3 regions of the Microbacterium betulae genome follow, and region 2 is predicted to be linked to each of the others. Evidence: predicted binding sites of a transcription regulator. Region 2 holds the regulator's gene; each other region holds the start of a gene.
The links. Region 2 encodes HspR, which represses chaperone genes until heat shock. Its sites were predicted from a motif close to AAGTTGAGTCNNNNNGACTCAACTT; they were not measured.

Region 1 (6,877 bases), 1.6 Mb from region 2:
ACGTCGAGCAGGAAGCGCCGGGCGGCCCGCAGGCCGGCCTCGACGTCGTGGCTCCCGTCGAGGTGCGGGTCGTTGATGAGGCCCTTCCACCCCACCGTGGTGCGCGGCTTCTCGAAGTATGCGCGCATCACGACGAGGAGGTCGTTGCGATGCCGCTCGGCCTGTGCGGCGAGCCGCCGGGCGTAGTCGAGCCCCGCGACGGGATCGTGGATGGAGCAGGGGCCGGCGACGACGAGCAGCCGGTCGTCGTCGCCCGCCATGACCGCGCGCACCGCTTCCCGGCTCCGCCGGACGAGCGAGGCCTCATCGGGCCCGGCGGGCAGCTCCGCCGCGATCTCGGCGGGGCTCGGGATGGCCGTGAACGCGGCGACGTGCAGATCGGAGACGGCCGGTGCGGCCTCGAGAGTGGTCATCGTGCGGGGTCCTGTCCGTGATCGGCGGCGGACCCTGCGCAGAGCCCGCCGTGACGGCGAAGGGCAGAGCTTTCGCTCTGCCCTGTCGGCTCTTGAGGGTGCGGGTAGCGCTACATCGCCGCCGGCCCCTCCAGAGCCGACTCGAGATACGCATACCAGCGCTTGGTCATGAGGAAACCCTAGCGTACGCGCGCACCACGATCTCGCCGTCGACGACGTCGAGCGCGGCGTCGCCGCCGTCGGCGAGCTCGCCGCTCACGAAGAGGTCGGCGATGCGGTCGTCGACCTCCCGCTGGATGAGCCGACGCAGCGGACGCGCGCCGGACTCGGGCTCGTAGCCGCGCTCGGCCAGCCACGCGACGGCGGCCTCGGTCACCTCCAGCGTGACCTCGCGCCGGGCGAGCCGTTCGCGGGTCGCGCCGAGGAGGAGGCCGACGATGCGGCCGAGCTGCTCCTCGTCGAGCCGGCGGAACAGCACGATCTCGTCGATCCGGTTGAGGAACTCCGGCCGCATCGACTCGCGCAGGCGCCCCATCACCCGATCGCGCAGATCCTTCTCGTCGAACTCGCGCCCCGTCGCCGAGAAGCCGATCGCACCGGAGCGCGATGTGAGGAACTCGCTTCCGAGGTTCGACGTCATGACGACGACCGTGTTGCGGAAGTCGACCGTGCGCCCCTGCCCGTCGGTCAGCCGGCCGTCGTCGAGCACCTGCAGCAGCAGGTTGAACACGTCGGGATGGGCCTTCTCGATCTCGTCGAACAGCACGATCGAGTACGGGTTGCGCCGCACGCGCTCCGTGAGCTGCCCGGCCTCGTCGTATCCGACGTATCCCGGAGGGGATCCGACGAGCCGCGACACGGTGTGCCGCTCGCCGAACTCGCTCATGTCGAAGCGCACGACGGCGCTCTCGTCGTCGAACAGGCTCGTCGCGAGCGCCTTGGCCAGCTCCGTCTTGCCCACGCCCGTCGGGCCGAGGAACAGGAAGGATCCGACGGGACGATGCGCGTCGCCCATGCCGGTGCGACTGCGCCGGACGGCCTTCGCGACGGCCGCGACGGCGTCGTCCTGCCCGACCACGCGCGCGTGCAGCTCGTCCTCCAGCGTCGCGAGGCGCTCGCGCTCGCTCTCGGTGAGCCGGTTCACGGGGATGCCCGTCGTCCGGCTGATGACCGCCGCGATCTCGGGCTCGCCGACGACCGCGCCGACGCCGTCGCCGGGTGTCGTGGCCTCGGCCAGACGCGCCTGCAGGGCGACGATCTCGTCGCGGACGCGCGACGCCTCCTCGTAGTGCTCGGCCGACACCGCGGCGTTCTTCTCCCCCTCGAGCTCGGCCAGGCGCGCGACGAGCTCCTGCGTGTCCACGGGGGCGCCGAGACGGAGCCTCAGGCGCGCGCCGGCCTGATCGATGAGGTCGATCGCCTTGTCCGGGAGCACGCGCTCGGTGAGGTAGCGGTCGCTCAGCTCGACCGCCGCGCGCAGGGCGTCGTCGGTGTAGCTCACGCGGTGATGCTCTTCGTACGCGGGGCGCAGGCCCTGGAGGATCGCGACCGCGTCGCCGATCGAGGGCTCGCCCACGCGCACCGGCTGGAAGCGGCGCTCCAGCGCCGAGTCCTTCTCGATGACGCGGTACTCCCTGAGGGTCGTCGCGCCGACGAGGTGCAGCTCGCCGCGCGCGAGACGGGGCTTCAGGATGTTGCCCGCGTCCATCGCCCCGTCGTTGCCGCCGCCTGCGCCCACGAGCATGTGGATCTCGTCGACGAACAGGATCAGCTCGTCCTTGCGGGCCGCGACCTCGTCCATCGTCTTGGTGAGGCGCTCCTCGAAGTCCCCGCGGTACCGCGTGCCGGCGAGCATGGCCGGCAGGTCGAGTGAGACGACCCGCTTGTCGCGGAGCTGGTCCGGGACGGCGCCCGCGACGATGGCGGATGCGAGCCCCTCCACGACCGCCGTCTTCCCCACGCCCGCCTCGCCGACGAGCACCGGGTTGTTCTTCGTCCGGCGCGAGAGGATCTCGATCGTCTGCTCGATCTCGTCGGCGCGTCCGATCACGGGGTCGAGCTCTCCGGCGAGCGCCCGTGCCGTGAGGTCGGTGCCGTACTTCTCGAGCATCGAGCCGCCGCTCGCGCCCTGCTCGGGCGTCGCGGGCGCGGCGCCGGGCGCCGTCGCCTCGCGGACGCCCTGGGTGAGCGCCTCCGCCGTCACGCCGGAGCCGGCGAGGATCTGGCCGGCGGGCGTGTCCTGCGCGAGCACGAGGGCGAAGAAGAGGTGCTCGGGATCGATGTAGGTCGACCCGGACGAGCGCGCGACCTGGAAGGCGTGGAACAGCGCTCGCTGGACGGCCTGCGTCACCGCGGCCGTGTCGACCTCCGCCGCCTCGCCGGGCCGCGGGAGCCTCTCCTCGGCGGCGCGGCCGATGGCGGCGACGTCGCCTCCGACCCGGCCGACCGCATCGGCGACGGCGGGGTCCTCGACGAGCACGCGCAGCACGTGCAGGGCGTCGAGCTCGCGCTGGCCGCGTTCGAGGGCGAAGCGCCCCGCCCGCTGCAGAAGCTCCTGCGTACGTGCGCCCAGGAAGCGGCTCAGATCGATGGAGCGTGTCACGCGAGCACGCTCGCCCTGCAGGTAGCGGGCGAGGAACTCGTCGAACGAGCTCGGGCCGTCCTGGGGGAAGTTGTTCTCGGGCATATCCCGTCGTCTCCTCGAAGTTGCGTCGATCCGTGTCAAGTATGAGAACTTGAGTCGGACTATATCAAGTCAAACGGATGAGCCCGTCCGGTATTCCCGCCGCCGTTTGGTTACATGGAGGGATGAGCGAGTTCTGGCAGGGCGTGCGCACCCTCTTCGCGGGGTTCGGATGGTGGCGCCGACGCCCGCGGACGATGGCGGCGGCGCTCGTCCCCGGCGCCGTCGTCGGCGCGCTCATGACGGCGGGGATCATCGCCCTGGTCGCCTTCCTCCCCGCGCTCGTCGACGCGCTCACGCCGTTCGCCGACGACGGGGGCGCCTTCTGGGCGATCGCCGTGCGGATCCTCATCGGCATCGCCGTCCTCGCCGGCGGGATCGTCCTCGCCGTGACGACCTTCACGGCGCTCACCCTGCTCGTCGGCGAGCCGTTCTACGACCGGGTCTGGCGCTCGGTCGAGGAGGAGGCCGTCGGCGGGGTGCCCGAGGCGCGCTACGGGCTCTGGCGTTCCGCACGGGATGCGTTCTCGCTCGTCCTCCGGGGTCTCGGCGTGGCCGCCCTCTCCGTCGCCATCGGCTTCGCGCCCCTCGTCGGCGCGCCGCTCGCCGCCACGACCGGCGTCGCCCTGAGCGGCTGGATGCTCGCCGACGAGCTCACCGCGCGCGCCCTCTCCGCCCGCGGGCTCGGGCCCCGGCGGCGGCGTGCGCTGCGGCGCGCCCGCCGCGCACGCGTGTGGGGCTTCGGCGTCGCCACGCACCTGTGCCTCATGGTGCCGCTCGCCGCGATCGTCGCGATGCCGGCGGCGGTCGCCGGCAGCACGCTGCTCGCGCAGGCGCTCCTCGACGACGAGGCCGCGCGTCGCTGATCCCCGTCAGCCGGCGTTCCCGTGGGCCTCGGCGCGACCGGCGTCGCGCGTCGCGAGCAGGACGACCACGAGCACCGTCACGGCCGGCAGCCCGAGGGCCGCCCCGATCCCCCACTGGGCGTACGCGCCCGTCACGGACCCCACCGCGATCGCGATGACGAGCAGCTGCACGACGATCGCGCCGGAGCGTCCCCACGACCGCCCCGCCCCGATGCCGAGGGCGAAGGCCCCCACGGCCACGGCGCCGACGACCGTCAGGACGACGAGCGCGATCGCGCTCGGAAGCGACGTGACCTCGGCGGTGCCGAGCGTCACGGCCTGCCATCCGGCGAGCGCGAGCATGCCCACCGCCTCCAGCGCGACGAGGACCGTCGCGATCCGCACGATCGGAGGCACCGGCATCCGCTCTCCCGCTCTTCGTCTCTCACACCGTTCACGGCGTGCCATCAGGGAACGGAGAGAAAAAACTCTTGCCCGAAATCGACGCGTGTATGACAATTGTTAACGGTGTGTTTCCCACAGCGTGGTGGGTCGGAGCCGAGACGGCCCGACGCACATCCAGCGTAACCCACCCGATTCGTCACGCTGTGCTTTCTCTGAGAAACCCACCCCGCAAGGAGCACCCCTATGGACTGGCGCGACAAGGCCGCCTGCCTCACCGTCGACCCCGAGCTGTTCTTCCCCGTCGGGAACACCGGTCCGGCGATCGACCAGATCGAGAAGGCGAAGTCGGTCTGCGCCCGCTGCACGGTCACCGAGGTCTGCCTGCAGTACGCCCTCGAGACCGGCCAGGACTCGGGAGTCTGGGGCGGCCTCAGCGAGGACGAGCGCCGTGCCCTCAAGCGTCGCGCCGCCCGCGCGCGCCGCGCGTCCTGACGCGTTGACAGGAGAGAGGCCCCGCTGCGGCGGGGCCTCTCTCCTGTCCGGACTCAGCTGCGGATCCAGCGCAGCGGGACGGCGATCGTCACCTGCGTGCCGCCGTCGAAGGCGATTCCCGGCTCGTCGATCGTCGACCATTCGATCGTGCCGCTGAGCTCGCCCTGGATGAGCGTCCGCACGATCTGCGTGCCGAGGCCCCGCCCCACCTGACCGTCGGGAAGGCCGCTGCCGGTGTCCCGCACGCGCACCTCGAGCCGGTCGTCGTCCCGGTCGGCGACGATCTCCACATCGCCCTCCCTCCCCGCGAGACCGTGCTCGACGGCGTTCGTGACGATCTCCGTGAGGGCCAGCGCGAGGGGTGTCGCGTATTCGCTGGGGAGCGTCCCGAAGCGCCCCGTCGTTCGCGTGTGCGCGACGGTATTCTGCGCGGCCGCGACCTCCGCGACGAGCCGCAGCACGCGGGCGAACACCTCGTCGAAGTCGACGTTCTGCGCGAGTCCCTCCGAGAGCGTGTCGTGCACGACGGCGATGGCCGCGACCCGCTGCATCGCCTGCAGCAGCGACTCGCGGGCCTCCTCCGAGGACGTGCGCCGCGCCTGGATGCGCAGGAGCGACGCGACCGTCTGCAGGTTGTTCTTCACCCGGTGGTGGATCTCGCGGATGGTCGCGTCCTTCGTGATGAGCTCCTGCTCCTGGTTGCGCAGCTCGCTCACATCCCGGCAGAGCACGATGGCGCCCGTGCGATGGCCGTGATCCTTCAGCGGGATGGCGCGCAGCGAGACGGTCACCCCGCCCGACTCGATGTCGCTGCGCCACGGCGCACGCCCCGACACGAGGATCGGCAGACGCTCGTCGACGTCGCGCGAGACGGGAAGGATCTGGCTCGTGACGTCGGCGAGCTCCTCGCCCTCGAGCTCCTCGGCGAAGCCGATCCGGTTGAACGCCGAGAGCGCGTTCGGGCTCGCGAACGTGACGATGCCGTCGACGTCGAGACGGATGAGCCCGTCCGCGGCACGCGGCGCCCCGCGCCGCGGACCCGTCGGCGCGGAGAGGTCGGGGAAGTCGCCCGTGGCGATCATGCCGAACAGATCGTCGGCGCAGTCGTTGAAGGTGATCTGCTGACGCGACGGCGTGCGCACGTCGCCGAGGTTCGTATGCCGCGTGAGCACGCCGATCGCGCGCAGTCCCTCGTCCTCGCGGATGGCGATCGGCACCGCGCGCACGCGCGTCGGGGTCTCCTCGAACCACTCCGGAGACGAGGAGTCGACGATCCGCACGCTCTGGAACGCCTCGCGCACCTGGGCCTGCCACTGGGGGCGCACCCGCCCGCCCACGATGTCGCGGTAGAACAGCGTCGCCGCTCCCCCGGGCCGTGTGTGCGCGACGGCGATGAAGGAGTCGTCGGCCGTGGGCACCCACACGACGATGTCGGCCGACGAGAGGTCCGCGAGCAGCTGTCCGTCTCCGGCGAGACGGTGAAGCCATTCGATGTCGGATTCGCTCGAACGGCCCTGGGCGGAGACGAGATCGCTGAGGGTCGACACGGAACGAGTTTATGCCGACGTCCAGGAGCGCTCCCGCTCCTCGCGTCCGCGGCTCCCCGTTCTCGTCCGCGTGCGCCGGCCGCCGGGCGACGGCGTCACGGCCTCGCCGGTCCGCAGCCCGTGCACGTCGACGATCCGTGCGGCGATCCGCCTGATCGCCTGCGACAGCGCCGAGCGCGCCGCCACCTCTCCGACGGGGCGCGCCTGCAGGAGCGCCGCGTCGGCGGCACGGACGTCGAAGGGGACGAAGCCGATGTCGGCGATGCCCGCGAAGCGCTCGAGCGTGCGGCGGATCTGACCGCGTGCGTCCACGCCGAGAGGGCCGGGGCGCAGGCGGTTCACGACCACCGTCACCGGCGTCGCGCCCGTCACGCCCCGCAGCTCCGCGTAGCCGCGCAGGAATCGCGCGATCGCCACCGGATCCGCTCCGGCGACCGCCACGACGGCGTCCGCCTCGCGCAGCGCCGCCAGCGCGGCGGCGTTGCGGCGCGG
Region 2 (6,877 bases):
GACCCTCGCGTACTCGATCGAGAAGCTCATCTCGGAGAACGACGAGAAGCTCCCCGCCGAGGTCAAGGACTCCGTGAAGGCCGACGTCGACGCCCTCAAGACCGCTCTCGCGGGTGACGACGACGACGCGGTGAAGACCGCGTTCGACACGCTCAACGAGAGCCAGACGAAGCTGGGAGAGGCCATCTACCAGCAGGCCCAGGCCGAGCAGGCCCAGGCGCCGCAGGACGCTCCCGACGGCGCGCAGGAGTCGCCGGAGGAGGACGTCATCGACGCCGAGGTCGTCGACGACGAGGACGAGAAGAAGAGCTGATGACCGACAAGGACTTCGAAGAGCCCCAGGGAGAGCAGCCCGACGGCGACGAGGTCCAGCCGGCCGCGGACGGGTCGGAGGCGAGCGCTTCCGACCCCGACGCGCAGCAGGCTGAGGCCGAGGACGGCGTCGACGGCTTCACCGTGGACGACATCCTCAGCGCCGAGCAGACGGACGAGGCGGCCGAGGCGGAGAAGAGCGACTACGAGACGCAGCTGCTGCACGACCTCAAGCGCCTGCAGGCGGAGTACGCCAACTACCGCCGCCGCACCGAGGAGCAGCGTGAGGTCGAGATCGCCCGGGCGAAGGGCGAGGCCGTGAAGGGCCTGCTGCCCGTGCTCGACGACCTCGACCGTGCCGACAAGCACGGCGACCTCGCCGAGGGCACGCCGTTCTCGGCGGTGGCGGCCAAGCTGCGCGGAGTCGCCGAGCGCCTGGGCCTGACGGCCTTCGGCGAGGCCGGCGAGGCGTTCGACCCGCAGCGCCACGAGGCGATCTTCCAGCAGCCCACCCCCGGTGCGACCGAGAGCACGATCCTCGAGGTCGTCGAGGTGGGGTACCGGCTGGGCGACGTGGAGCTGCGCCCCGCGAAGGTCGTCGTCGCCGTCCCGGCGGAGTGACCGTGCAGGCCGGCCCCGCCGTGGCGGGGCCGGCCGCCCTCCCCCGTGAGACGTAACGTGAGAAGAAGGTGCAGATGGCCAGTCAGGACTGGTTCGACAAGGACTTCTACAAGGTCCTGGGCGTCTCGAAGGACGTCGGTGACGCGGAGCTGAAGAAGACCTACCGGAAGCTCGCCCGCAAGTACCACCCCGACTCGAACCCGGGGGACGCCGCCGCCGAGGCGAAGTTCAAGGAGATCAGCGAGGCGTACGCCGTGCTCTCCGACGCGGAGCAGCGCCGCGAGTACGACGAGCTGCGCGCCATGGGCTCCGGAGCGCGCTTCACCGCGGGCGGCACGGGCGGCGGCTTCGACGACGTGTTCAGCCGCTTCACGCAGCAGCGCGGCGGCAGCCCCGCAGACTTCGACGACATCTTCTCGATGTTCGGCGCAGGCGGCGGCACGACGAACTTCGGCTCCGGCCGGTTCGGGCAGCCCTCGGGCGGATTCCGCGGATTCGGCGGCCCGCAGAAGGGCGCCGACGTGCGCGCCCGGACCACGATCGACTTCACCACGGCCGCCAAGGGCGAGACCATCACGCTGCAGGGCGAGGACGGCAAGCCGTTCAAGGTCAAGATCCCCGCAGGCGTCGCGGACGGGCAGAAGATCCGCCTGCGCGGCCGCGGCCGTCCCTCCTCGGACGGCGGCGAGAGCGGCGACATCGTGGTGGAGATCGCCGTGCGCCCGCATCCGGTCTTCACACGCGACGGCCTCAACGTGCGCGTGACGGTGCCGGTCACCTTCACCGAGGCGGTGTTCGGCGCGACCATCGAGGTCCCGACCCTCGGCGGCACCCCCGTCAAGCTGCGCGTCGCACCCGGGACGCCCTCGGGCCGTGTGCTGCGCGTCAAGGGGCGCGGCATCGCGTCGCAGAAGGGCACAGGCGACCTGCTCGCCGAGGTGCACGTCGCCGTCCCCTCCCACCTCGACGACAGGGCGCGCGCGGCGCTCGACGCGTACCGCGAGGCGGAGCCGAAGGAGAACCCGCGCGCTGACATGATGGCGAAAGCCCGGCAGTAGCGAACCAGGAGGTGAGCACGATGCCGATCCCGCGCGATCCGGCCGAAGTCGATCCCCGCGCCCCGATCTTCCCGATCGCGGCGGCGGCCGAGCTCGCCGCCATGCATCCGCAGACCCTTCGCCAGTACGACCGGATGGGCCTCGTCGTCCCCGGCCGCACGCGCGGCGGATCCCGCCGGTACTCCCTGCGCGACATCGAGCAGCTGCGGGAGGTCGCGCGCCTGTCGACCGAGGGCGTCCGCCTGGCCGTCATCGAGCGCATCCTGCACATGGAGAACGAGGTGCAGGAGCTGCGCGGGCGAGTCAGGGCGCTCGAGCAGGAGCTGCGCGCGGAACGCGAGCAGCGCCCCGGCGCCCGCGTCTTCGCGACGAGCGCGAACGGCGCCGTCATCACCCTGCGCTCCGGCACGCGCGTGCGGCGGCAGACCGACGTCGTGCTCTGGCGCCCCCGCTCGGAGGAGTAGAAGCCCCGCCGTCCGCCGTCCCGCGTCGTGACCGGTCGGGATGGCGTCAGCCTGCGCAGAGCACGAGTGCCCGGCCGCAGAGGGGGGGGGTCAAGCGGCCGGGCACTCGCACGCTCGTGCGTTTCGGGCTCTTCGAATGTAGCACACAAACTGCGGCATATATGCGACAGGTGCGTTTCACCCGTGACGGGGCGTTAGCGTGAAGGTGCGGACGGCCGGAGCCCCGGCCGACGAGGGAAGAGGCAGCGGATGAGTCAGGCAGGACCGATCGTCGTGATCGGCAGCGCGAACATGGACCTCATCACCCGGCAGCCGCGCCTTCCGGAGCCCGGCGAGACGATGGCGGGCACGGGCTTCGCGACCGGGGCCGGCGGCAAAGGCCTCAATCAGGCCGTCGCGGCTCGACGCGCCGGCGCCGTCGTGGAGTTCGGCGGCGCCGTGGGCGACGACGGGTTCGGGCGCGAGCTGCGGGGCTTCCTCGAGGCCGAGGGAATCGGGACGGCGGCCCTGCGCACATCCGCGGAGCCGACGGGCATCGCGCAGGTGAGCGTCCTCGACGACGGCGAGAACAGCATCGTCGTCGTCGCGGGCGCCAACGGCGAGGCGGCGCTCGCGGAGGCCGACCGCGCGCAGATCGCCCGGGCATCCGCCGTCGTCCTCCAGCTCGAGCGACCGCTCGGGCTGGTCGAGCGGGCGCTCGCCGCAGGGCGGGACGCCGGCGCGCTGACCGTCCTCACCCCCGCGCCCGTCGTCGCGGGGGCCGCTCGCCTGCTGCCGCTCGTCGACATCCTCGTGCCGAACGCGTCGGAGGCGCTGGCGCTCTCCGGCGAGCAGGACGGCGAGGCTGCGGCCCGGCGTCTCAGCGAGCGGGCCGGCACGGTCATCGTCACGCGCGGCTCGCGGGGCGCCCTGATCGCCCGCGGCGGCGAGATCGTCGACGTCGTGCCGGCGCGGACGGTCGACGCGGTCGACACGACGGGCGCCGGCGACACCTTCGTCGGCGTGCTCATCGCCTGGCTCGCCTGCGGCGCCGGGCTCCCGGAGGCCGTCGAGGCGGCGACGGCCGGAGCATCCCTCTCCGTCACGCGGCCGGGAGCGGCTCCGGCCATGCCGACGCGTGCGGAGATCGAGGCCGTGCTCGGCTAGGACGCCGCGCGCCGGATGCGCTTCTCGTCCCGGAGCGCCGACGCGCAATGGCTGCTCCCCGTCGTCACCTCGTGGACAATGACCGTGTGAGCCCGCAGCTATGGACCCGGATGGGTGAGACGACGGCGATCTGGCCCGGACGCGACCGGCCGCTGGGTGCGACGTGGAGCGCCGAGTCGACGAACTTCGCCGTCCACGCCCCGCGTGCGACGCGCATGTGGCTGTGCCTCTTCGACGAGGCGGGCCGCGAGACGCGGCACGAGCTCACCGAGAGCTCGCTGGGCGTCTGGCACGGCGCCATCCCCGGCATCGCGCCCGGGCAGCGCTACGCCTACCGGGTCGACGGGCCGTGGGATCCGGCGAACGGCGACCGCTTCAACCCGCGGAAGGTGCTGCTCGATCCCTACGCCCTCGCGACGAGCGGCACGATCATCGCGGAGCAGCCGATCCACGGGGCGCGCGAGGACGACGAGACCGTCCGCGACGACACCGACTCGGCCGCGTACACCGCGCGCAGCGTCGTCGTCGATCCGTCGTTCGACTGGGAGGGCGACGAGCCCATGAGGACGCGGTGGCGCGACACCGTGATCTACGAGCTCCACGTGAAGGGCTTCACGAAGCTGCACGACCGCGTCCCGGAGCCGCTGCGCGGAACCTACGCGGGCCTCGCGGAGCCGGCCGTCGTGGAGTACCTGCGCGATCTCGGCGTCACGGCCGTCGAGCTGCTCCCCGTGCAGCAGTTCTTCTCCGAGCCCGCCCTGCTCGAGCGGGGCGTCGTCAACTACTGGGGCTACAACACGCTCTGCTACTTCGCGCCGGACGCGGCCTATTCGGCCTCGGGCGATCGCGGCGGGCAGGTCGACGAGTTCAAGCGGATGGTCGGCGCGATGCACCGGGCGGGCATCGAGGTCATCCTCGACGTCGTCTACAACCACACGGCCGAGGCCGGTCCCGGCGGCCCCACGCTGTCCTTCCGCGGCTTCGACGACCGCGGGTTCTACAAGCGCGTGATCGGCGAGGGCAGCGGCTTCGACGACGCGTACTGGGACGTCACGGGATGCGGCAACACCGTCGACACGTCCGACCCGTTCGCGCTGCGGCTGATCCTCGACTCGCTGCGGTACTGGGTGACGGAGATGCACGTCGACGGGTTCCGCTTCGACCTCACCTCTGCCCTCACGCGCACCGGACACGACATCGACTTCCGGAGCGCCTTCCTCGTCGCCGTCGACCAGGATCCCGTGCTGCGGCACGTGAAGCTCATCGCCGAGCCGTGGGACGTCTCGACGGACGGCTACCTTGTCGGGAGGATGCCGCCGCCCTGGGTGGAGTGGAACGACCAGTACCGCGACACCATCCGCGACTTCTGGCGAGCGCAGGGCGCGATCCACGACGTCGCCACCCGCCTGGCCGGATCGAGCGACCTCTACGCCGACGACGGGCGCTCGGCCTACAACTCCGTGAACTTCGTCACCGCGCACGACGGCTTCACGGTGCGCGACCTCGTGAGCTACGACCGCAAGCACAACGAGGCGAACGGCGAGGAGAACCGCGACGGCACGGACAACAACCGCTCGTGGAATCACGGCGTCGAGGGAGAGGCCGACGATCCGGCGATCGTCGCGCTGCGGCGCCGCCAGGCCGCCAACGTCATGGTGACGCTGTGCCTCTCGAACGGCGTGCCGATGATCACGGCGGGCGACGAGCGCGGCCGCACGCAGGGCGGCAACAACAACGCCTACTGCCAGGACAACGAGATCTCCTGGGTCGACTGGCGCCCCGACGACGCGTGGCTCGACGTGTACGAGATCACGAAGGCGGCGCTGAGGCTGCGCCGGGAGCATCTGGCGCTCCGTCAGCGCCACTGGTTCGAGGGGTCGCCGACGATCAAGGGCGGCCCGGCCGACCTCGTCTGGCTCCACCCCGCCGGGCGCCGGATGCGGACGGACGACTGGGCCGACGCGGGTCTCAAGACGATCGGGATGTTCGTCTCGGGCGGCCCGCTGCGCGAGCCCGGCCCGCGGGGGGAGCAGCTCGTCGACAGCTCCTTCCTGCTCTGGCTCAACGCGGGCGAGGCGGAGGTGACGATCACGTTCCCCGAGAACGAGTGGATCCGGATGGGAGACGTCGTGCTGTCCACGGACGCCGCGGTGGCGGAGGGCACGCGCGTCACCGTCGACGCCCCGCTCGTCATGGGCCCGCGCACCGTGGTCGTGATGCAGTCGCTGTGACCGCCGCCGGCCGCCGCGAGAGGGCGGTCGTTTGGCGTCTCGCGGTCCAGGGTATAAATTTGGAGTCTAAATAATAGTGTCGAGGAGGACACGTTCCCCGTCCGCCTCGACCGCACGCAGAGACGATGCCGCCGAGGCGGCGGGAGGTCGAGAACCCGTGACCGAGCGTCCATCCATCCCCCACGAGCAGAACGAGCCGGGCAGGATCCGCGCCGGCGTCGTCGGCATCGGCTGGGCCGGACAGCAGCACATGGCCGCCTACGACGCGGCCCCCGGGGTCGACCTCGTCGCGATCGCGGGCAAGGAGGACGACGTCCGCGCAGAGCTCGCCGCGCAGTACGGCGTGACCGGCGCATACGCCGACGGGGAGGAGCTCGTCGCGCGGGGCGACCTCGACGTGATCAGCGTGGCGGTGCCGACGTTCCTGCATGCGCCGATCGCCATCGCGGCCCTGCGGGTCGGCGCGCATGTGCTCAGCGAGAAGCCCCTCGCGCGCACGGGCGAGGAGGGCCAGGCGATGGTCGATGCCGCTCGCGAGGCCGGGCGGATCCTCGAGGTGACGTTCAACCATCGTCGTCGCGGCGACATCGAGGCCGTGCGCGCCGCGGTCGAGGACGGCACGATCGGCCGGCCGTACCACGCGCGCGCGATGTGGCTGCGCCGGGCCGGCATCCCCGCGCTCGGCAGCTGGTTCACGAGCGCGGAGATGGCGGGAGGCGGACCCCTCGTCGACCTCGGCGTGCACGTGCTCGACTGGACGCTGCACCTCATGGGCGAGCCGCGCGTGACCGCGGTCTCCGCCGTCACGCACGCCGAGCTCGGTCCGCGGGGCCTCGGAGGGTCCGGCGGCGTCAAGCATGGCACCGGATCCGCGTACGAGGTCGAGGACCTCGCCGCGGTCCTGCTGCGGCTGGAGGGCGGCGGGTCGATCGTGCTGGAGACGAGCTGGGCCTCGCACCGGTCGACGCCCGACGAGTTCGGCATCACGCTTTACGGCACCGAGGGCGGCGCCGACCTGTCCGTGGTCGACTACGCCCCGTCCGGC
Region 3 (6,877 bases), 270 kb from region 2:
ACGCCGGACCACCCGTTCTCGACCGCCGACGCCGCGATGACGTCGCCCACGAGGGCGGACTCCAGCGACCCGCCGCCGTCGACGACGAGCACCGCACCGTCCCCGGGCGTCGCGAGGACGCGCCTGACGAGCGCGTTGTCGCGGAAGCATCGCACGGTCCGGACGGGGCCGTCGAACGCGGCCCTTCCGCCGATGTCCTGAAGCGGCAGGGAAAGGGAGTCGAGGGCGTCCCCGCGCTCGTCGGAGAGGTCGGCCGTCGCGATGGTCATGTCCCCGACGATAGCGACCGGCTCCCCGCCCCGGCTCATATGACGAATTCGACCCGCTTCGCGCGGCGAAGCGGGTCGAGTTCGTCATTCGAACGAGCCGGGATGGCCGGTGTGCGCGCGGGCGTCAGTCGTCGACGATCTCGGCCTCGATGACGTCGTCGTCCGGCTCGGGCGCCGCGGTCTGGCCCAGGCTCGCGAGCGCGAGGTGGTCGCCGGCCGCGTCGACGTCGACCCTCACGGTGTCGCCGTCGCGCACCCCGCCGGAGAGGATCGCCATCGCGAGGCGGTCCTGGATCTCCTGCTGGATGAGACGCCGGAGCGGACGCGCGCCGTACACCGGGTCGTAGCCGCGCTCGGCGAGCCAGGCCCTGGCGTCGGGCGTGACGGCGAGGGTCAGACGCCGTTCGGAGAGCCGCCTCTGCAGCGCGTCGACCTGGAGCTCGACGATCTGCGCGAGGTCGTCCTGGCTGAGCGTCTGGAAGACGACGATGTCGTCGAGCCGGTTCACGAACTCGGGCTTGAACGACTGCCGCACGAGCTGCAGCACCTGGTCGCGCTTGACGTCGGCGGAGATCGTCGGGTCGACGAGGATGGGCGAGCCGATGTTGGAGGTGAGGATGAGGATGACGTTCTTGAAGTCGACCGTCCGGCCCTGTCCATCCGTCAGCCGGCCGTCGTCCATCACCTGGAGCAGCACGTCGAACACCTCGGGGTGCGCCTTCTCGACCTCGTCGAGCAGCACGACGCCGTAGGGGCGCCGGCGCACGGCCTCGGTGAGCTGGCCGCCCTGCTCGTACCCGACGTATCCCGGAGGGGCGCCGACGAGGCGCGAGACGGAGTGCTTCTCGCCGTACTCCGACATGTCGATGCGCACCATGGCGTGCTCGTCGTCGAAGAGGAACTCCGCGAGCGCCTTGGCGAGCTCGGTCTTCCCCACGCCCGTCGGCCCGAGGAAGAGGAACGAGCCGGTCGGACGGTTCGGGTCGTTGATGCCCGCGCGCGAGCGGCGGACCGCGTCGGACACGGCCTTCACGGCGTCCTTCTGCCCGATCAGGCGCCTGCCGAGCTCCGCCTCGAGGTGCAGGAGCTTCTCCGTCTCGCCCTGGAGCAGGCGCCCGAGGGGGATGCCCGTCCAGGCGGCGATGACGGAGGCGATGTCGTCCTCCGTGACCTGCTCGTTGACCATCCGCGGCTCCTCGCTCACGACGTCGGCCTGCTGCTCGGCCTCGGCCAGCTGCGCCTCGAGCTGCTTGATGGTCTCGTACTGCAGCTTCGACGCCTTCGCGTAGTCGGCCTCGCGCAGGGCGCGATCGCGCTCGGTGACGGCCTCGTCGAGGCGCTTCTTGAGGTCGCCCACCCGGTTCAGGCCGCCGCGTTCGCGCTCCCACCGCCGCTCCAGGACGTCCAGCTCGGCCGAGGCCGTCGCCATCTGCTCGCGGAGCTTCGCGAGGCGCTCCTTCGACGCGGCGTCCTTCTCCTTCTTCAGCGCGAGCTCCTCCAGGCGCATCCGGTCGACCTGGCGCTTGAGCTGGTCGATCTCGACGGGGCTGGAGTCGATCTCCATCTTGAGGCGACTCATCGCCTCGTCGATGAGGTCGATGGCCTTGTCGGGCAGCTGCCGGCTCGGGATGTAGCGGTTCGAGAGGGATGCCGCGGCGACGAGGGCGCTGTCGCTGATCGTCACGCCGTGGTGCGCCTCGTACCGCCCCTTGAGTCCGCGCAGGATGGCGACGGTGTCCTCGACGGTCGGCTCGCCGACGTACACCTGCTGGAACCGACGCTCGAGCGCGGCGTCCTTCTCGATGAACTCGCGGTACTCGTTGAGCGTCGTGGCGCCGATCAGGCGCAGCTCGCCGCGCGCGAGCATGGGCTTGAGCATGTTGGCCGCCGCGACCGATCCCTCGCCGCCGCCCGCGCCCATGAGGACGTGCAGCTCGTCGATGAAGGTGATGACGCGTCCCTCGGACTCGGAGATCTCCTGCAGGACCTTCTTCAGGCGCTCCTCGAACTGGCCGCGGTACATCGCGCCGGCGACGAGGGCGGAGATGTCGAGCGAGATGAGCGCCTTGCCCTTGAGGCTCTCCGCCACGTCGCCCGCCACGATGCGCTGCGCGAGGCCCTCCACCACGGCGGTCTTGCCGACGCCGGGCTCGCCGATGAGCACGGGGTTGTTCTTGGTGCGCCGGGTGAGCACCTGGCTGACGCGACGGATCTCGCTGTCGCGCCCGATCACCGGGTCGAGCTTGCCCTGCTCGGCACGCTCGGTGAGGTTGATGCCGAACTGCTCGAGGGCGCTCTTCTGCTCCTCCTGCTGCTCAGGCACCTGGTTCGCCTGCATCGTGTTCCTCCTGCGGTCGTGAAACTTGAGCCGTCATGACTCAACTTTAACATCTGCGGGTGCTGGAGGGAAGCGCACGATGTCCGTTTGTGGGGGGAAAACGCCGTTTACCCGGTGGGGAAAGCGGCGTTTTCCCCCCACAAACGGGGAGGCTGACGAGCCGGCTCAGATCCAGCCGTGCTCCTCGGCGTGGAGCACGGCCTGCTGGCGCGTCTCGACGCCGAGCTTGCTCAGCACCGCGGAGACGTGGTTGCGCACGGTGCCGGGAGCGAGCGACAGCGTCCGCGCGATCTGGCCGGTCGTCTCGCCACGGCGCCCGACGCGCAGCACGTCGAGCTCCCGCGCGGTGAGGGGGCAGCGCTCGTCGGCGAGCGCGTCGGCGGCGACCTCGGGGTCGACGTACCGGGCCCCCGCGGCCACGCGGCGGATGACCTCGGCGACCTCGTCGGCGCCGCGCGACTTCGGCAAGAACCCCGCGACTCCCGAGGCGAGCGCACGTCGCAGCACGCCAGGGCGTGCGTGCCGCGTCACCACCACGCAGCGGGCCGTGATCGAGCGGCTCAGGCGTGCGGCGACCTCCACGCCGTCGAGACCGGGCATCTCGAGGTCGAGCAGGCACACGTCGGGCTCGAGGCGGATGGCCTCCGCGACCGCCTGGGTGCCGTCGGCGCATTCCGCCACGACGTCGATGTCGTCCTCGAGGCGCAGCAGGGCGGCCAGCGCCGAGCGGATCATCCCCTCGTCGTCGGCGAGCAGCACGCGGATCATCGTGCCGGCTCCGCCGGGACCGTCACGGTCACGGCGAACTCCTCGCCGTCCCGACGCACGTCGAGCGTCCCTCCCGCGTCGGCGACGCGGCGGCCGACGCCGTCCAGCCCCGCACCGTCCGGGTCTTCCGGCGCGTCCGTCATCCGGTCGTTCGCGATCTCGTAGCGCCATCCGTCGTCCGCCCGGACGAGGGACAGCCGCGCGCGGCGACCGCCGCCGTGACGCAGCACGTTCGTCGTGGTCTCCCGGATGACCGGCCCCAGCACGGAGGCCGGGGCGCCGCCGGCGTCGGGCGGCACCGTCAGCGACACGTCGACGCCCGCGGCCCGCAGCAGATCCCGTGCGTTGGCGAGCTCGTCGCCCAGCGGCACCGACCGGAAACCCGTCGCGAGGTCTCGCGTGCCCTGCATCGCCTCCGCGACGCTCACGCGGGCCGCGCGCACCTGCTCGATCGCGGCGTCCTCGCCCCGGCCCATGAGCCTCTCGGCGAGCTCGAGCTGCAGTGCGACGACCTGCAGGTGGTGGCCCTGCAGGTCGTGGACGTCGGTCGCGACGCGCAGCCGCTCCTGCGTGGCGGCGAGCTTCGCCTCCGCCACGCGTGCCCGATCGAGGGCGACCAGCACATCCCACCACCACAGCGAGAAGACCGTCATCGCGGGCAGGATCATCGCGTACACCGCGACGGCCGGCCAGCCGGCGGAGCTCAGGATGCCGCCGTCGACGTCGATGCGCGAATCGACGAACCACAGGAGTCCCTGCGCGGCCGTGAGCGCGAGGGTGAGTCGCAGCCGGACGCCGCGCGGCCAGTTGAGAAGCAGGATCGCCTGCACGGGGAGCAGCGCGGCGACGACCCAGCTCTGCACGACGGCGCCCACCGTGATCCCGCAGGCCGCCGCGACGAGCAGCAACGACACCAGCCCGGGCGCGACGAGCGGCGATGAATCGGTGCGGTCGCGGTAGGCGACGAGCACAGGGACGGTCGACGCCGTCCACACGAGGCCGGCGACGAGGACGAGCGCCGTCTGGGACGCCGAGTCGCTCACGGGCCGCCACGCGACCGTCGAGAGCAGCACGACGAGGAGCTCGAGGAGGACCACGCCCCCGACCGTGTACCACCACGTCGCCGAGACGCCGCGCGTCAGATCGAGCGCGGCACGGCCCGCGGGCGGGTTCTCACGCGACCTCGTGCTCACGACGTCCACAGTACGGCCGTGACACATGTCACGGATGGCGCGTGCCGGATGCCCGGGATCCGGTGACATCCCGGCACTGCCGCGGCGCGGCCGGCGGCGATGGACTGGAGGCGTCCACGGGGATGGCCCCGACGCGACGGCGAACAGGAGCAGAGCATGAACCTCATCGAGTCCTTCCAGAACCTCGTGGCACAGGTGCCCGACCTCGTCCAACCGCTCATCGTCGCCCTCGCCGGCGCCGTCCCGTTCATCGAGGGCGAGGGCGCCGCGGCGATCGGGATCATCGGCGGCATCCACCCGGTCGTCGCCGGCATCGCCGCCGCGATCGGCAACTTCGCATGCGTCGCCCTGCTCGTGCTGCTCGGTGCGGGCGCGCGCCGCGCCGTCGTCACGCGCCGCCAGGGGCGCGTGCGGGACGAGGCCCTCGTCGCGGCCGGGCAGGCGGGCGGCGGCGTCGTCGGGCCCGTCGTCGAGCCGACCTCGCCGCGCAGGGAGAAGTTCCAGCGCGCGCTCGTGCGCTACGGCGTCCCGGGCGTGAGCCTGCTCGGCCCCCTCCTGCTGCCGACGCACTTCACGGCGACCATGCTCGCAGCGGCCGGCGTCGGCAGGGCACGGATCCTCTTCTGGCAGGCGCTCGCGATCGCCGGCTGGACGACGGCGATCACCCTCATCCTGACGGGCGTCATCTCGGCCGTGGGCTGAACCCGATCCGGGCGGCGACCCGGCGGCGCGGTCGCTGCGGTGTCCCGGCCGGCGCCCCGCCTCCGCGTGGAGCGGCGCGGCGTTCAGGCGCCCCCTCCCGCCCTACAGCGGCGCGCCGGCCGGGACGACGGGAACCGCGTAGCGCCGTGCCGCGGCAGGATCCCGCTCGACGGCGTCTCGCGCGGACAGCGCCTGTGCCGCGAGGCGCGCGTCCGGCCAGGCGCCCAGGACGCCGCGCAGGGCGTCGCGCGCACCGGCGTGGAGGCGATCCGAGGCGAGGGCGTGCACCGCGGCGTGCAGCACGGCGTACCCGCCCGCGCCCCCGGTGACCGAGGCGCCCGCAGGAGCATCCGACGCCGCCGACGCGAGCGCCGACACGACCTCCGCCACGCCGGGGAGCTCGGCGTCCCGCACGTTCTGCAGCCAGATGCGGTTGAGGCGCTCGACGCCGAGCAGCGGGAGCACGACGACCGCGGCCGCCGCGCCGCTCAGCGCCACGGGGTCGAACAGGCGTCCGAGGAGCGAGGGCGTCGCCCCCTGCCCGTCGACGTAGCGGTCGGCCGACGGGGCGAGGAGGGCCGTGACCTCGTCCGGCACGGCGATCACGTCGGCCCGCAGCAGATCGGCCGCCGCGGCGAGCGCGCGCCGTTGCAGGGCGGCGTCCGTGACCGCCGTCCTCCGGCGACGGAGGTCGTCGACCGTGCCGTAGGCGTAGTCCGCCCCGCCGACGAAGCTCGTGACCTCGTCGGCCTGGAACCGGTGGAGCAGGAACAGCCGCACGAACCGCTCGCGCAGCTCGCCCTGCTGCACGTGCCCCGGCGCGGCGGAGGGGCCGAACGAGGCGATCGCCCGCCCGCGCACCCGGAGGAGGTGATCGAGCGCCGCGAGCGGGTCCGCGGCGCCGCGGTGCGCGACCCAGGGCGCGGCTCCCGTCGCATGGGCGGACTCCCCCTCGGTCAGCGTCGCGAGCGCGTCCTGCGCGGGCGCCGCCGCGTACGCATGCCGCAGCAGCTGGGCGTCCCAGTCGCCGAGCCCGTCCCGGTAGGCGTCGACGAGGACGGGCGCTCCGCCGTCGTCGAGGCCGATGTCGGGGAAGGGGTAGTCGAGCACGGACGGCGAGGACTGCACGTGCGTGGCGAAGTTGTGGGAGAAGCCGAGCGAATGGCCGACCTCGTGGGCCGCGAGCTGCCGGAGCCGGCCGAGGAGCGCCTCCTCGATCCGGGCGAGACGCTCGGCCTCGTCGGGTGCGCCGAACGGCTGCAGGATCGTCTCGAACAGCTGCCGCAGCTGCAGGATCCGCTCGCTGCCCAGCCGGACGGTGCCGCGGAGGATCTCGCCCGTGAACGGCACGGACTGCGACCCGCCGAGCGACCATCCGCGACCCGTGCGATGCACCCAGACGACCACGTTCGTCCTCGCGCCCCAGAGGTCCTCGCCCTTCTGGGGCAGCCGGGCGCGGAAGTCGATGCCGTGCTCGGCGAACGGTTCGCGCCACCAGTTCAGCCCGTCGAGGACGGCCGTGCGGTACGGCTCGGGGATGCCGGGATCGACGAGGTACTCGACCGGCTCTCCCGGGCGGAAGCGCGGCTGCACCGCCGCCTCCGCAC

Region 1: N8K70_RS06020 (ATP-dependent Clp protease ATP-binding subunit) is a predicted target of HspR. The motif match lies at 3,146-3,170, and genes of this name have one in related genera.
Region 3: N8K70_RS16830 (ATP-dependent Clp protease ATP-binding subunit) is a predicted target of HspR. The motif match lies at 2,630-2,654, and genes of this name have one in related genera.

The regions. Positions count from the first base shown of each region.
Region 1 is NZ_CP118157.1:1,263,892-1,270,768, reverse strand. It holds gene N8K70_RS06025 (3-deoxy-7-phosphoheptulonate synthase) at 1-413, opposite strand, end outside; gene N8K70_RS06020 (ATP-dependent Clp protease ATP-binding subunit) at 580-3,099, opposite strand; gene N8K70_RS06015 (EI24 domain-containing protein) at 3,222-3,962, shown strand; gene N8K70_RS06010 (histidine kinase) at 3,969-4,364, opposite strand; gene N8K70_RS06005 (WhiB family transcriptional regulator) at 4,590-4,838, shown strand; gene N8K70_RS06000 (sensor histidine kinase) at 4,892-6,385, opposite strand; gene N8K70_RS05995 (AAA family ATPase) at 6,395-6,877, opposite strand, start outside.
Region 2 is NZ_CP118157.1:3,310,997-3,317,873, reverse strand. It holds gene dnaK (molecular chaperone DnaK) at 1-313, shown strand, start outside; gene N8K70_RS15655 (nucleotide exchange factor GrpE) at 313-933, shown strand; gene N8K70_RS15650 (DnaJ C-terminal domain-containing protein) at 1,008-1,991, shown strand; gene N8K70_RS15645 (heat shock protein transcriptional repressor HspR) at 2,012-2,455, shown strand; gene N8K70_RS15640 (ribokinase) at 2,705-3,601, shown strand; gene glgX (glycogen debranching protein GlgX) at 3,688-5,832, shown strand; gene N8K70_RS15630 (Gfo/Idh/MocA family protein) at 6,008-6,877, shown strand, end outside.
Region 3 is NZ_CP118157.1:3,577,419-3,584,295, forward strand. It holds gene rraA (ribonuclease E activity regulator RraA) at 1-269, opposite strand, end outside; gene N8K70_RS16830 (ATP-dependent Clp protease ATP-binding subunit) at 394-2,607, opposite strand; gene N8K70_RS16835 (response regulator transcription factor) at 2,773-3,375, opposite strand; gene N8K70_RS16840 (sensor histidine kinase) at 3,372-4,568, opposite strand; gene N8K70_RS16845 (small multidrug efflux protein) at 4,725-5,270, shown strand; gene N8K70_RS16850 (zinc-dependent metalloprotease) at 5,373-6,877, opposite strand, start outside.